DNA from 4 places in the Providencia sp. 2.29 genome. Region 3 is predicted to be linked to each of the others. Evidence: predicted binding sites of a transcription regulator. Region 3 holds the regulator's gene; each other region holds the start of a gene.

Region 1 (4,221 bases), 320 kb from region 3:
GTGAACAGGGATACTTCCATGCAACTCATTATGAGTCTGGTTGGGATGGCAGTACTGATTGGTATTGCCGTACTATTTTCCAGCAATCGTCGAGCGATTAAACTCCGTACCGTTGGCGGGGCTTTCCTTATCCAAATCGTTATCGGTGCATTCGTGCTTTATGTACCAGCAGGTCGTAGCGTATTACAAGGGATGTCTGATGGCGTTTCTAAAGTCATCAGTTATGGCCAAGATGGGATGAACTTTATTTTTGGCGGCCTTGTTTCTGACAAAATGTTTGAACTATTCGGCGGCGGCGGGTTTATTTTCGCACTACGTGTACTGCCAATTATTGTCTTCTTCTCTTCTTTAATTGCCGTTCTTTACTACCTTGGCATTATGCAGCTGGTTATCAAGATTCTTGGTGGTGGCCTGCAAAAAGTACTTGGCACATCAAGGACGGAGTCTCTATCTGCAACAGCGAATATCTTTGTTGGGCAAACGGAAGCACCATTAGTTGTACGTCCTTATATCTCTACCATGACCAACTCTGAGTTATTCGCGGTAATGTGTGGTGGTTTGGCCTCTGTTGCTGGGTCTGTACTGGCAGGCTATGCTCAAATGGGTGTTCCAATGGAATACTTGATTGCAGCATCATTCATGGCGGCGCCAGGTGGATTACTGTTTGCTAAACTCTTAGTGCCAGAAACGGAAAAAGCGTATGATAATGTCAATGCGACAGAGCTGATTGCTGAAGATGAGCGCCCTGCAAATATTATCGATGCAGCCGCTTCAGGTGCTGCTTCCGGTATGCAATTGGCCTTGAACGTAGGTGCGATGTTACTGGCATTTATCGCTTTAATCGCCCTAATTAACGGTATCTTAGGTGGTATTGGTGGCTGGTTCGATTACCCTGAACTGTCTCTTGAATTAATTCTAGGTTGGTTGTTTGCTCCGATTGCTTATTTGATCGGTGTGTCATGGAGTGAAGCAACAATTGCAGGTTCATTTATTGGACAGAAAATTGTTGTCAACGAATTCGTGGCCTTTATGAACTTTGGTGAATACATGAAAGCCGATGCGGATGTACTTGCAGCCGGTAAGCAAGTTCTGTCTGATCACACTAAAGCCATTATTTCATTTGCACTGTGTGGGTTCGCTAACCTATCTTCTGTGGCTATCTTACTTGGGGGGCTTGGGGGCATGGCGCCAAACCGTCGTGGTGATGTGGCACGCTTAGGTATGAAAGCGGTTCTCGCGGGTACACTCTCTAACTTAATGAGTGCAACAATTGCTGGTTTCTTCCTAACACTCGCAATTATATAACCTCAAATCTTTGAGAAAGGGCAAATGCCCTTTCTCTTTCATTATTATTTCATTATTTTCAGCTATATTCTTTCTTACTTTTTATTTCATCCTTCTATTTTTGAACTACGCTTAATCAAGTGTATTTATGGCGTGAAGTGACAAAAAAAGTCATAAAAAGCCATTTGAGAGAATAAAATTGAGACTAATTAGCGTATAATTGAGACATTGTTCACAAATATGTATTTAACAATGTAACTTTCAGGCAATTAATGTGATTTGTGGCACATAAAATAGCCGAGTTCCATGGTCAAATAGGTATAAATTAGCTGCTATGGGCTGCTAGTTCTCAGAGTGCATACACTCTAGGGCATTGTGCGGTGAGAAGGAATTCAGCTGCTACATTCGGGTTTTCGAGTAGCATCTTTAAGGAACCAAGCCCGCTCGCCAACAAAGAACGTGTTGTTCTGACAGAATTCACAAAGTTGGAGAGTTTTTATGACTGATTTAACTGTAGCTGCGCAACGCGCACTAAATCTAATGGATTTAACCACCCTGAATGATGACGATACTGATGAGAAAGTGATTGCACTGTGTCATCAAGCGAAAAGTCCTGCAGGGCAAACGGCTGCCATCTGTATCTACCCTCGTTTCATCCCTGTTGCCCGTAAAGCACTACGTGAGCAAGGTACGCCAGAAGTGCGTATTGCAACAGTGACTAACTTCCCTCACGGTAATGACGATATTGATATTGCACTGGCTGAAACGCGTGCGGCAATCGCTTATGGTGCAGATGAGGTTGACGTGGTTTTCCCGTATCGTGCATTAATGGCTGGGAACGAAAAAATTGGTTTTGATTTAGTGAAAGCCTGTAAAGAGGCTTGCGCTGCTGCAAATGTACTTTTGAAAGTCATTATTGAAACGGGTGAGCTAAAAGATCCGGCTCTGATCCGTAAGGCTTCTGAAATTTCAATTAAAGCAGGAGCAGATTTCATTAAAACATCAACAGGTAAAGTACCTGTTAACGCCACCCTTGAAAGTGCTGAGATCATGATGCAAGTGATCCATGATATGGGCGTAGCAAAAACAGTGGGTTTTAAACCGGCTGGTGGTGTGCGTACCGCTGAAGAAGCTGCTCAATACTTAGCATTAGCAGATAGAATTTTAGGTAAAGATTGGGTTGATGCTCGCCATTTCCGTTTTGGTGCATCAAGCCTGTTAGCTAATTTGCTGAATACGCTTGGTTTTGAAACTAAAAAATCAAGCAGTAGTTATTAATTAGACCGCGCTTAAGCGATTACCTAGATTCTGTTTGAATTAAGGAGCATACCGTGTTTCTGGCACAAGAAATTATCCGTAAAAAACGTGATGGTAAACCACTGAGCGAAGAAGAAATTCGTTTCTTCATTAATGGTGTACGCGATAATTCAGTTTCTGAAGGTCAAATAGCCGCTTTGGCAATGACCATCTATTTTAATGATATGACCATGGCTGAGCGTGTTGCCCTGACGTTAGCAATGCGTGATTCAGGCACTGTTTTAAATTGGAAATCATTAAACTTAAATGGCCCACTCGTCGATAAACACTCTACGGGTGGCGTTGGTGATGTCACCTCATTGATGTTAGGTCCAATGGTAGCGGCATGTGGCGGCTATGTTCCGATGATTTCGGGGCGTGGTTTAGGCCATACCGGTGGCACACTGGATAAGCTTGAAGCGATCCCTAATTTCGATATTTTCCCTAATGATGAGCGTTTTCGTGACATTATTCGTGACGTTGGTGTTGCAATTATTGGGCAGACGAGTTCACTCGCACCTGCGGATAAACGCTTTTACGCAACACGTGATATCACTGCAACGGTTGACTCTATTCCACTGATTACCGCCTCTATTTTAGGTAAAAAATTGGCAGAGGGCCTTGATGCACTAGTCATGGATGTTAAGGTGGGTTCAGGTGCATTTATGCCAACCTACGAAAAATCAGAGCAACTGGCCGAGTCCATTGTTAAAGTCGCTAATGGTGCGGGGTGTAAAACAACCGCACTGTTAACCGACATGAATGAAGTACTCGCTTCTAGTGCCGGTAATGCGGTTGAAGTACGCGAAGCCGTTCAGTTCTTAACGGGCGAATACCGTAACCCTCGTTTGTATGAAGTGACGATGGCGCTGTGTGTTGAAATGCTGGTGTCTGGTTCATTGGCGGCAAATAGAGAAGAAGCTCGCCAAAAATTACAAGCAGTCTTAGATAACGGTAAGGCAGCGGAAGTCTTTGGTCGTATGGTTGCGGCTCAAAAAGGCCCAAGTGACTTTGTTGAAAACTACAACAAATATTTGCCTACTGCTGTACTGAGCAAAGCGGTGTATGCAGAGAAAGCGGGTATAATTACCGCGATGGATACACGTGCGCTCGGCATGTCTGTTGTGACATTAGGTGGTGGCCGTCGTAAGGCAACGGATCCGATTGATTATAGTGTTGGTTTGAGCGATATCGCCGCGTTAGGTACTTCGGTTGATAATCAAACTCCACTAGCAATTATTCATGCTAATAGCGAGAAATCGTGGGAAGAAGCGGCAAAAGAGGTGCGTGCAGCCATGGTTATTGGTGATCAAAAACCAGAAACGACGCCAATGGTTTATCGCCAAATTAGTGAATAATTGACAAACAGTTTTATCAGTGGCACTTCCTAATTAGGAAAGATGACGCAGGAGAGAAGTTATGAAACGTACATTTATTATGGTGTTGGATTCTTTTGGGATTGGTGCAGCCGGTGATGCGCACAAATTTAATGATGAAGGTTCAAACACATTAGGTCATATTGCAGAGGCCTGTGCACGTGGTGATGCAGACAAAGGTCGTCAAGGACCACTGCATTTACCTAACTTAACCAAATTGGGTTTAGGTAAAGCGGCTGAAGCATCTTGCGGTAAATTCCCTGCT
Region 2 (4,221 bases), 1.9 Mb from region 3:
CACTGACTTTATCAAAGTAGTGGCCACCTAAACCGTATACCGTGGTTTTTTGGATATCACCAATATTGAGGTAAGTGTGCATTGCGGCTGTGGTTTCAAAATCACCATAGCTTTCTAATTCTAACTCACAGGTCTCACCGAGTTTCATTCGCAATATCAATGTAAACTCATGTGGCCATAGTTTGCGTGTATATTCGTTATCTGTCAGAGTGAAGGTGAGGATCACGCCATCTTCATGTTCATTATGTGCAGTAAATTGCCACGGTAAAATGCGGGCGAAACCATGACTTGGGCTACCCGCGGGGCCAAACCAAGGCCAGCAAATAGGGATACCCCCACGAATGGCTGTACCTGCTTTGAAAGCACTTTCACTGCTTAGCCAGATGCACGGTTTTTGACCACAAGGTTGCCAATCGATTAATTGTGCACCTTGAATACTAACGGCACCACGCACTTTAGGATGCGAAACAATAATTAAGGGTAATTCACCCAATTGGCGTTGGCTAATGTAGGCTGAAAGTTGCTTAATCACCGGTAAAGCAAAGAGTTTATCGTGCATAATTATTTGCCTGTGAATAGAGAAACAGTGAATACAAATAGGTTAGCAGAACTTAGGAAAACCGTCATTCACTCTAAGAGGTAAGTGAGGGGCTCCTGACAATTTAGGAGCGAATAAAAGCAAAAGAGCCGCCTAAAGGCGGCTCAAATTAACCATAAAACGCTAATAACTCTTATTTAGAGATGTGAGCGATCAGGTCTAGAACTTTGTTTGAATAACCTGTTTCGTTGTCATACCAAGAAACCAGTTTTACAAAGTTGTCGTTCAGTGCGATACCTGCTTTAGCATCGAATACTGAAGTCAGTTTTTCACCGTTGAAGTCAGTTGATACAACGTCATCTTCAGTGTAACCCAGAACACCTTTCAGCTCGCCCGCAGCCGCTTCTTTGATAGCGTCACAGATTTGAGCGTAAGTGGCTGGTTTTTCCATACGTACAGTTAAGTCAACAACTGAAACGTTTGGAGTAGGAACACGGAAAGACATACCAGTCAGTTTGCCATTCAACTCAGGAATAACTTTACCTACCGCTTTAGCAGCACCAGTTGAAGATGGGATGATGTTTTGAGAAGCACCACGACCACCACGCCAGTCTTTGTGAGAAGGACCATCAACAGTTTTTTGAGTTGCTGTTGTTGCGTGAACAGTCGTCATCAGACCTTCGATAATGCCGAATTTGTCATTGATAACTTTAGCCAGAGGTGCCAAGCAGTTAGTTGTACAAGAAGCGTTAGAAACGATTTCTTGACCTGCATAGCTCTTATGGTTAACACCCATAACGAACATTGGCGTGTCGTCTTTTGAAGGGCCAGTCAGAACAACTTTTTTCGCGCCTGCTTGGATGTGTTTACGTGCAGTTTCATCAGTTAAGAAGATACCTGTTGCTTCTGCAACAACGTCAACACCAACTTCGTTCCACTTCAGGTTTGCAGGATCTTTCTCTGCAGTGACGCGAATTTTTTTGCCATTTACAACTAGGTGACCATCTTTAACTTCAACAGTACCGTTGAAACGACCGTGAGTAGAGTCATATTTCAGCATGTATGCCATATAGTCTGCATCGAGCAGGTCGTTGATAGCAACGATTTCGATATCAGAACGCTCTTGTGCAGCACGGAAAACGATACGGCCAATACGACCAAAACCATTAATACCTACTTTGATAGTCATAGTATTTCCACCAGCTATTTATTCGTGAATTAAGTTGTAGTTAAAGTTACCAAAACCTTGCCAGCCGTCAAGCGGAATCGTGTCAATTATTGAAAAAAATCAAAACAACTCGCACTAATTGCTTACTTGTCAGCCACTTTAGAGGCAAATACATCCGCACGTATTATCGGGATTGTGCGGGATAATGAAACCTGCTATCAGTGATATATGTGAAACTCGTCACAAATCAAAACACAAAGCACTATGTTAATTAGTTTAGAATATCTTTATAAAACGTGTTGTTAATTTTTTGTTGCACCAAATGGGGGTATTCTTAGCTTAATACCACTCAGTTATTTCAATATTTGGGTTTGATATGACAGATAAAAGTAAGCAACCGATTGATATCTCGGAGCTAAATGATATTCAGCAATATGTCACTCAGCAGGCAGGGACCGAGCGTCCGTTCACTGGTGTGTTATTGCATAATCGTAAAGATGGGGTGTATGAATGCCTGTGTTGTGGTACACCACTTTTTCTATCAGACACTAAATTTGATGCAGGGTGCGGGTGGCCGAGTTTTTATCAACCAATGACTGAAGATGCGATTAAGTATATCGAAGATTTCTCCCATGGAATGCATCGGATTGAAGTGCGTTGTCAAAATTGTAATGCCCACTTAGGACATGTGTTTCCTGATGGTCCACAACCAACGGGGCAACGTTACTGCATTAATTCAGCATCATTAAGTTTTATCGATGAGAAAACTGGCGAAAAGACCCGTGGATAGGGTGCTGAAGCTAGCTGACGCTGAAAACTAAATTAAGCAATATCGATTCAGCTAAGTTGAAATAGATAATATGTCAAATGAACTACTAACTGGGTCTCTTTGAAGGAGTTGTGAAGTGAGTGTAAATTTAGAGCCAGAGCAATTAGAGCAACTGTTATCAGTGATGACCCCTGAAATTTATCAGCGTTTGGTGACAGCCGTTGAATTAGGAAAATGGCCTGATGGTGTCGCATTAACCCCTGAGCAAAAAGAGCATAGCTTACAGATGGTGATGTTATGGCAGTCTCGTCATAATCATGATCCTGAACATATGACCATTGGTACGGATGGGCAGATCACGATGAAAAGTAAGCAGGAACTTAAATCGATGTTTCAAGGGGAAATGTTGGCAACCTTGAAGCCACAAAATAAAGACGAATAATCGCAATTAGAGGCAGGCGACAGGCGAAATAACACGCTAGGCATACAGAAAAACGAAATGAACAGTGTGCCTTGTCGCCGTGGTTGAAAATGGCGCAATCAGCGTTGATAAAACATGGATATGGGGGAGAGGTACTCGCGTGTGCTTTTTATTCAATCTATGTCAAACAACCAATAGTGTTAGCGACTAGCCAATACCTTGCCTTAAAAGGGCAAGGTACGTCGTTGTTAATTATTGCAGAGAATCGGTGGTGAGTAGGGTCGCCCCTTTTTGTGACATCTCGGCTAATGCGAGTTCACTATCCATTGCGGATAAATTTACGCCTCGGCAACCATCGGTAAGTACATCAACGTTATATCCCAGCTTTAACGCATCAAGTACCGTGAATTTGACACAATAATCGGTCGCTATCCCCATAATGAATAATTGGGTAATTTGTTGCTCTTGTAACCAAGCGTGTAATCGCGTCTGGCTTACTTTATCATTGTCGAAAAAAGCACTGTAGCTGTCTACTTGCGGATTTTCACCCTTCGTAAAAACTTCACAAATGGCATCTCGGTTGAGTTCCGGATGAAACTCAGCGCCAACTTCCCCTTGAACGCAATGAACGGGCCACCACACTTGGGGAATGCCATTAAGCGTACCAATGTCACCAACTTGTGTTCCTGAATTAACAGCAAAGCTCAGGTGATTAGCGGGGTGCCAGTCTTGACTAGCGATAATCGGAATATTTTGTCGTTGGCATAGCTCTATCGCCTTATTCGCTGTTTTTATTACCGTTTCACTATCGGCGACAGCAAGGGCACCACCTGTACAAAAATCATTTTGTAGATCAACTAACAGTAAAGCGGATTTAACTAAATCCTCATTTGGCTTATTCATCGGCATAGCTGAGTTCACCTCTAAGATTATGTTGCATTAATTCCCGAACATGTGCCGGTGTATATTCTTGACTAAGTAAGTAATGTAACTTACTCAATGCAGCTTCAAATGTCATATCAAATCCACTGATAACGCCTGCCTCGGCAAGTGCATGTCCTGTCGCATAGCCTTCCATATTGACTCGACCTGAAATGCACTGTGTCAGATTTACCACAATAATGCCTCGGTTTGTAGCATCATGGAGAATTTTCAGTAATTCAGGGCGTTGTGGGGCATTTCCGACACCATAGGAGCGTAAAATCAGAGCTTTTACAGGTTGTTGGAGTATGTTACGTACAATTTCAATAGACAGTCCGGGATAGAGCATAACGACACCAATCGGTTGTGGTGTGATCCGGTGGCAGATTAATGGGCCAACACCG
Region 3 (4,221 bases):
GAAAAAGGGTTTTCTCAATTTTACCAACGCTATTTACTTAATGGATTAAAGCGTAACGCAACACGTAAACTCGTTCGCTACCCGGGTTCATTACCGCTTAATTTGCTACAATTAAAGCAGCTAAAACGTATTCGTGAATTTGATGATGTGATCACCGCAAGAATTCATGGTTTTGAGAATGCGACCGACTATTACCAGAAATGCAGTGCATTACCAAGGCTGCCTCGTATTACAAAACCAACATTAATTATTCACGCAAAAGATGACCCTTTTATGGCACCTGAAGTCGTGCCAGATATCTCACGTTTACCTGCTAATATTGAATACCAAATGACAGAGCATGGTGGGCATGTTGGTTTTGTTAGTGGTAGTTTAAGAAAGCCAGAAATGTGGCTAGAGAAACGTATTCCACAGTGGCTAACACCGTATTTGGATAAACAATCATGATTATTCCTTGGAAAGATTTAGCACCTGAAACTTTGGAAAACCTAATTGAAGCTTATGTGCTCCGTGAAGGAACGGATTACGGCGAGCATGAAAAGACGTTACAGCAGAAAGTGGATGATGTGAAACGGCTGTTAGTTTCTGGGGAAATTGTGCTAGTCTGGTCAGAATTGCACGAATCTGTTAATTTTATGCCTAAAAATCAGTTTCGCCCGTAACCCCGTTTCGCTCATGGCTTAAACAGCGTGGACGTAACGCAACACAGGGAGTCCACGATGTCAAAAAAGCACCCCATTATTGCAATTACCGGTTCTAGCGGTGCTGGAACCACCTCAACAAGTCTGGCATTTCGTAAAATATTCCACCAATTAAATATTCAAGCCGCAACCTTAGAAGGTGATAGTTTCCATCGTTATACTCGGCCTGAAATGGACATGGCTATTCGCAAGGCGAGAGAGCAAGGCCGCCATATCAGCTACTTTGGTCCAGAAGCCAATGACTTCGCCTTATTAGAGCAGACACTGTTAGAGTATGGCTTACATGGTAATGGTAAATCGCGTAAGTACCTGCATACCTATGATGAAGCGGTACCGTATGGGCTTCAACCCGGTACATTTACGCCATGGGAGTCCCTGCCTGCGAACAGTGATATTCTTTTTTATGAAGGCTTGCATGGCGGGGTGGTGACGCCAGAAAATGATGTTGCACAACATGTTGATTTATTGGTGGGCGTTGTACCAATTGTTAACCTTGAATGGATTCAAAAGTTGATCCGCGATACGACCGAACGCGGCCATTCACGTGAAGCCGTCATGGACTCCGTCGTTCGTTCAATGGGGGATTACATCAACTATATTACGCCGCAATTTTCACGTACGCATATTAATTTCCAACGCGTCCCCACTGTCGACACATCAAACCCATTTTCTGCGAAAGCGATCCCTTCACAAGATGAAAGTTTTATTGTGATCCGTTTTAGGGGGCTGGAACAAATTGACTTCCCATATTTACTGTCCATGTTAAACGGCTCATTTATATCAGCAATGAATACCATTGTTGTTCCTGGCGGTAAATTAGGCTTAGCCATGGAATTAATTATGACACCTCTCGTTGAAAAATTAATAAAGCAGAAACACGATTAAGCGCCGATGATGCTTATTATTATTTAATAAATAAGCATCATGAATTAAAAAAATTATATAATTAATAAATAAATTATTGATTCTGGATTTCAAAACTGTGGGTAACTTTAACCGCTTTTTCTAACATTAAAGAGACTGAGCAATATTTTTCAGCCGAAAGTTGAACTGCACGTTCAACCGCTTTTTCCGTTAAATCCGTTCCAGTTACAATAAAATGTAAGTTGATATGGGTAAAATAACGTGGAGCTTCATCGCGGCGTTGTGAGGTTAATTTAACTTCACAACCTTTTACGTCATGGCGGCCTTTTTGTAGAATAGACACAACATCCACTGAACTACACCCCCCAACCGCCATTAACACCATTTCCATTGGACTTGGAGCTTTATCACCTGAATTGCCATCCATCATAACTTGATGGCCTGATGCTGATTCTCCTAAAAATGAGAGACCTTCAACCCATTTAACTCTTGCTTCCATATTTAATTCCCCTAGGAAAATATTTTCTAAAAGATAACATTGTTGCATAAATACTTTCAATCAAATAGCTGCTTTAAGATGCTGAACCGATAAAAGCAAGACTTTCTCGGTTGAATATGTTACAAACAAAGTTCCACCTGATAGGGTTAAGATCAAAACTCAAGGTTTCAATTGATAATATTATAGTGTTGGTATTAACTTGCTCTATAATGCGAATTAATATGCTAAGCTAGTGACTTTAAAAACCAGCCGTTCTCGTTACAATTAACTGAATGGCTGTATTAACATACAGAGGATAACGCTAATGGTTCTCGGCAAGCCACAAACAGACCCTACTCTTGAATGGTTTTTGTCACACTGCCATATTCATAAATATCCATCCAAGAGCACTCTGATTCATCAGGGTGAAAAAGCAGAAACCCTTTACTATATCGTTAAAGGCTCAGTGGCTGTTTTAATCAAAGATGAAGAAGGCAAAGAAATGATCCTCTCCTATTTAAATCAGGGAGATTTCATTGGTGAACTAGGGTTATTTGAAGAAGGACAAGAACGTTCAGCTTGGGTTAGAGCAAAAAGTGCCTGCGAAGTCGCTGAAATTTCTTACAAAAAATTCCGTCAACTTATTCAGGTCAATCCTGATATTCTTATGCGCCTTTCTGCGCAAATGGCAAGTCGCCTGCAAACCACCTCAGAAAAAGTCGGTAACCTTGCTTTCCTTGATGTGACAGGCCGTATTGCACAAACTCTGCTTAATTTAGCGAAACAGCCCGATGCGATGACGCATCCAGATGGAATGCAAATTAAGATCACTCGCCAAGAAATTGGCCAAATCGTTGGTTGTTCACGCGAAACCGTTGGTCGCATTTTGAAAATGCTAGAAGACCAAAATCTGATCTCCGCACACGGTAAAACGATTGTCGTGTACGGTACTCGTTAACCGATATTAGTCTCACCACTTTGGTAAGACCGCGATTGCATAATGGCTTTATATCTTTGATATAGAGCCATTTTTGCTTCAACATCACCGAAAAACCAGAAAATAGCATTAATATCGTTATTTTATATTATTCATATCTACTAAAAAATAAAATCTAGAATAATTAATATACTATTATTTGAAGGTTTTATTAAAATGAAAATAAGTGAACATCGTCCATCCCTAAAATATATCAACCAAACAATCACGGCTCATGCAGAGATGCTAAAGCGTGGCAATATGACCCCTGAGACAATCTCTGAATCATGCCGGATAAAAAGAAATAATTTAGAGGCAAAATATAAGTTTCTTAACGAAACAAATAGCATTAAGCCAATATCAATCACCTTACCTACACCAGTAAAATTCGATGACAACGCATTTAAAGAGCGACAAGCTAAAATCGATGCGGCAATGAATATCGCCAATATCCTAAAGGAGAGTCAACTCCCTTCTCTGCCCTCATTATCGTTACCATTGAACTATTCATTAAAATCGAAGCATTCAACAAATACGATTAAAGAGCATGATTGTAATATGAGTGGTAACCAGTCAGCTCATTCGCTAAATATACCTAGACCCACAACGGATCTTCGACAAAAACTTGAGCAGTTGAGATCTAAATGTGAGAGGGTTGCTGCTAATTTAGATGCTAATAGTTATTCTGCTGAATCACTAAAGGTGAATTCAATGATCCACCTGAAAAAATTAGAACTCAATGCAAGCCTTATTGGCACTGACTACTCAGAGCTGGATTTAGTATGGTATATGGATAAAAAAGCACAAACTCAATCCGAGAAAGAGGCAATAATTAAAAATTTCACGCCCCCAAAACCAATCGCACATCAAAAAGGAAGCCGAATTCCCCTCAAGATACCGACTATCACTCAGGAATTAGATCAACCTAGAAAAAAACGTTCCATTCATCAGGCTACTGACATTATTTCATCTCATTCTCAGGGCAAGGGGCGAGTGATTATCAATGGGCAGGTAAAAAGAGACCTGAGTGGAATGGCATTATCCCCTTCGACTGCCGATCCGCGCAAAACAAATATCGATAAAATGCCAAAGAAAGAAATTAGCATTAATCATACAAAAAATATCAATACAAAAAGTGCTAAGGCATGTTGACCTTTGCTGTTTATTTTTTAATAAATCATATAGGGAGCCACATGACTGAA
Region 4 (4,221 bases), 1.9 Mb from region 3:
TGCCATTATTTTATTCGTAATGGTTTCCCTATCTAACCCGAGCTTTATCGCCTCTCGCACTCTCGGATCGGTAAATGGTGGTTTGCTATTATTAATCTCGTAGTAGAACGTACATAGGTAAGGACGAATATATAATTCGTTCGGCCGTTCTATTTGCATTTTTTTATAAAGAACAGGCGGAATTGCTGAATTACTGATATCAATTTCACCGCTACGATAACGGTTTACATCACTCACTTCTGAAGAAATAGCTAAAAATGTCGCTTCATCAATTTTACTGTTTTGATTATTCCAATACTGTGGATTACGCTTCAAAACAATCCGTTCATTGACAACCCATTTATCTAATACATAGGCTCCATTGCCGATAAAATTTTTGGGCTGAGTCCATTTATCGCCATATTTTTCAATCGCTTTTCTGTTTACGGGCTTCATCGCCGTGTGATTAAGCATATCGATAAAATAAGGTACTGGATGGGTCAACGTGACTTGCAAATGTTTCTCATCCAACGCTTTCACACCAAGAGACTCAATTGGCTTTTTACCTTTTAAAATTTCAGAAGCATTCTCAATATAGGCATTTTGCAAGTAACTTGAATAAGGAGAGCCTGTTTTAGGGTCGGCTAACCGCTGCCAGCTATACACAAAGTCTTGTGCAGTCACTGGTGTACCATCGCTCCACTTGGCATTATCTCTGAGAGTAAACACCCATGTAGTATAATTATCATTAGTCCAACTTTCGGCAACACCGGGTGTCACCTTACCATCCACATCCGTATAAACTAGCCCTTCAAGAAGATTAAGAATAATATTGCTCTCAGGGATCCCTTCGACTTTATGGGGGTCTAATGACGAAACCTCTGTGCCGTTATTAATGGTAATCGCTTGCTTAATCGACGCAGACACTGGATCTGCATTAGTGTGTAATGCAACTAAAAATATAGGTAGTGAATACAAACTCTTGGTAAAAAAATTCATTATCACCCTCAACGGTTATTTGGTTGCTACAACAAACTTCAGCATCCTATCTGGTTATTTTGTTTCGCGTCATACCCTGAAACTTAGAGTATTTCCCTTTGGATTAGTTTTAATAATCCACTTTTGGCCTCTCACATTTTTGTTACAAAATGTTAAAATTGTGTAATCACCCGCAAGCTAGACAAGCCTGTATTAAACTAAAAGCGTTATGATTTTATTGTATAAATAGATGATTATTCTGTTATTCATCTATTCGCACAATTGAGACTTGTTTAAACATATCATTAACATTGAATAAATTAAATAGCGCAAAAATTTACTTGGCTCACATTTCCTTACTTTTTATGCCTTATTTAGCAAAAAATGCGACATATTATTATAAGAAAAGGGAATTGAAATCAGCACAAAATAACAGCAGATTAGCAGGCAAAAGATAATCTATTTATGACTATCATTTAATAGAATAACACCATCATTTTTTATTAGTGATACCTATAAGTTAAAAAACGATAATGGTGTTTATTTGTTTGGCGTTTTTTTAATCGGAATATTATTACTAATGTAATAGACACTTATAGATCACCATATAATAGTGATCTATGAGCAAGAGAATTAGTATGTCAAAAAATGATTATAGAAGACCGGGAAATAATGCTTTAACCCCTGTAACAATAAACTCTATCCCCAGAGACATCAGAAGCAGTCCCATAATTCGCGTCACCACGTTAATCCCTGTTTGCCCTAAGTAGCGAACAAGCAATGATGCCGAGCGGAACAGTAACCAACAGCAAAATGCAAACACAATACTTGTCAGCGCCAGACCGATAAAGTTTTGCCAACCATGCCACCGAGATGACCAAACGATACAAGAGCTAATTGCCCCCGGTCCTGCCATTAGCGGTAATGCAAGTGGTACTACCCCGATACTATCTCGCACTGCTGTTTCTGTTTTCTCTTGTTTATTTTGTTTGTCTTCACCGATTTTCCCACTGATCATCGACATTGCAATCGTTACAATTAATATTCCACCCGCAATGCGGAATGAATCGATAGAAATACCAAATACTTGCAGAATTGAATCACCGATTAATAATGATGTACATAAAATGATAGCGACAGAAGTATTCGCTATCGTATTTGTTTTGTTACGCCCAGCGCTACTTTGATAATTAGTCATGCTAATAAACACAGGCAGAATTCCCACTGGGTTTACTAACGCAAAAAGACCAATAAAAAATTTTATATAGCCTGATAAATCAAGTAATCCTGCACTCACGCATCAGCACCTTTAAATAATCAGATTTAAGAAAATCACAGATAGTTAAAGTTTATCACTAAATAAATAAAATAGATTCTGCTAAGTTTTATTTTAGCGGTTACTGTTAGTTATTCGCTTAAACTTCATGCAAATAATATGATTTTTTAGCTCTTTTTATTCGTTATCAAAAAATATTGTGTCTAATTTCAACAAAAAACATGCATTCCCTCAAAATAGGCTTGCTGAAAGGAGTCAGCTTTGGATTTTTGTGATCTAAATCACATCAATAAACACAAATAATGCTAATCTATTCTTAACTGATAGAGGGAGTTAATTTAAGAAAAGTACGCTTTTCACCTTGTACTAAAAGCTTTTTAAGCCAATAAGCGGATAAATAAAATATGTTAATAAATATAAACTATAATTTATCTACTCAGTTTTTAGCGTTTTAATGTTTCAAGAAGCACTGCTCATTGGCTTAAAAAGTTTAACATTTATCAGGAGTAATCTCTATGTCAGTAACTAATGTTACCGAACTCAATGACCTCGTTGCTCGTGTCAAAAAAGCTCAGCGTGAATTCGCTAACTTCTCTCAAGAGCAAGTTGACCGCATTTTCCGCGCAGCAGCGCTTGCAGCAGCAGACGCACGGATCCCGCTCGCTAAACTTGCTGTAGAAGAATCAGGTATGGGTATTGTTGAAGATAAGGTGATCAAAAATCACTTTGCCTCTGAATATATTTATAATGCCTATAAAGACGAAAAAACCTGTGGCGTGCTTTCTGAAGACCCAACTTTTGGAACAATTACTATCGCTGAACCTATCGGTATTATCTGTGGTATCGTTCCAACCACTAACCCAACCTCAACCGCCATTTTTAAATCTTTAATTAGTTTAAAAACGCGTAATGCAATTATTTTTTCTCCGCACCCTCGCGCTAAAAATGCAACCAATAAAGCGGCAGAAATTGTTCTTAAAGCAGCTATCGAAGCTGGTGCACCGAAAGATATTATCGGTTGGATCGATGCACCATCGGTCGAATTATCTAATGCATTGATGCATCACGAGGATATCAACCTGATTTTAGCAACAGGTGGTCCTGGTATGGTGAAAGCGGCATACAGCTCCGGTAAACCTGCTATTGGTGTAGGCGCAGGTAATACACCGGTTGTTATCGATGAAACAGCCGATATCAAACGTGCTGTGGCGTCTATCTTGATGTCAAAAACCTTCGATAATGGCGTCATCTGTGCATCCGAGCAATCCGTTGTTGTCGTCGATGAAATTTATAATCAGGTTCGTGAACGCTTCGCGACCCACGGTGGCTATATACTGCAAGGTAAAGAGCTTAAAGCCGTTCAAGATGTTATTTTGAAAAATGGTAGTCTGAACGCAGCAATTGTTGGTCAAACTGCATATAAAATCGCTGAAATGGCCGGTGTTACTGTACCTGTAACCACGAAAATACTTATTGGTGAAGTCAAGGTGATTGCAGATTCAGAGCCATTTGCCCACGAAAAATTATCGCCACTCCTCGCCATGTATCGCGCTAAAAACTTTGAAGAGGCTGTAGACAAAGCCGAGCAATTAGTCGAAATGGGGGGTATCGGTCACACCTCTTGTCTATATACAGACCAAGATAACCAAGCTGAACGTGTTAATTACTTCGGCGTCAAAATGAAAACCGCGCGTATCCTCATTAATACGCCCGCTTCACAAGGGGGTATCGGTGACCTCTATAACTTTAAATTAGCGCCTTCTCTCACACTTGGTTGCGGTTCATGGGGTGGTAACTCAATCTCTGAAAACGTTGGACCAAAACATTTGATCAATACTAAAACCGTGGCGAAAAGAGCTGAAAATATGTTGTGGCATAAACTTCCTAACTCAATCTATTTCCGTCGCGGTTGTCTCCCTATTGCACTTGAAGAGATCGCAACGGATGGCGCAAAACGTGCATTTATCGTCACTGATGGCTATTTATTT

The links. The regulator CRP, encoded in region 3, controls carbon source genes, mostly activating them, when cyclic AMP is high. The targets are predictions, from matches to a motif close to ATGTGANNNNNNTCACAT.
Region 1: deoC (deoxyribose-phosphate aldolase) is a predicted target of CRP. The motif match lies at 1,557-1,574, and genes of this name have one in related genera.
Region 2: msrB (peptide-methionine (R)-S-oxide reductase MsrB) is a predicted target of CRP. The motif match lies at 1,935-1,952, and genes of this name have one in related genera.
Region 4: adhE (bifunctional acetaldehyde-CoA/alcohol dehydrogenase) is a predicted target of CRP. The motif match lies at 2,503-2,520, and genes of this name have one in related genera.

What each region holds. Positions count from the first base shown of each region.
Region 1 is NZ_CP065420.1:689,408-693,628, forward strand. It holds gene I3B46_RS02960 (NupC/NupG family nucleoside CNT transporter) at 31-1,305, shown strand; gene deoC (deoxyribose-phosphate aldolase) at 1,783-2,562, shown strand; gene deoA (thymidine phosphorylase) at 2,616-3,938, shown strand; gene deoB (phosphopentomutase) at 4,000-4,221, shown strand, end outside.
Region 2 is NZ_CP065420.1:2,245,781-2,250,001, forward strand. It holds gene I3B46_RS10295 (D-hexose-6-phosphate mutarotase) at 1-559, opposite strand, end outside; gene gapA (glyceraldehyde-3-phosphate dehydrogenase) at 732-1,727, opposite strand; gene msrB (peptide-methionine (R)-S-oxide reductase MsrB) at 2,083-2,496, shown strand; gene I3B46_RS10310 (YeaC family protein) at 2,612-2,917, shown strand; gene pncA (bifunctional nicotinamidase/pyrazinamidase) at 3,149-3,805, opposite strand; gene ansA (asparaginase) at 3,792-4,221, opposite strand, start outside.
Region 3 is NZ_CP065420.1:373,080-377,300, reverse strand. It holds gene I3B46_RS01620 (hydrolase) at 1-447, shown strand, start outside; gene I3B46_RS01615 (YheU family protein) at 444-662, shown strand; gene I3B46_RS01610 (phosphoribulokinase) at 720-1,586, shown strand; gene I3B46_RS01605 (OsmC family protein) at 1,660-2,064, opposite strand; gene crp (cAMP-activated global transcriptional regulator CRP) at 2,369-3,001, shown strand; gene I3B46_RS01595 (hypothetical protein) at 3,197-4,171, shown strand; partial or broken gene I3B46_RS01590 (IS5/IS1182 family transposase) at 4,197-4,221, opposite strand, start outside.
Region 4 is NZ_CP065420.1:2,266,115-2,270,335, reverse strand. It holds gene I3B46_RS10400 (ABC transporter substrate-binding protein) at 1-978, opposite strand, end outside; gene I3B46_RS10395 (YchE family NAAT transporter) at 1,610-2,254, opposite strand; gene adhE (bifunctional acetaldehyde-CoA/alcohol dehydrogenase) at 2,749-4,221, shown strand, end outside.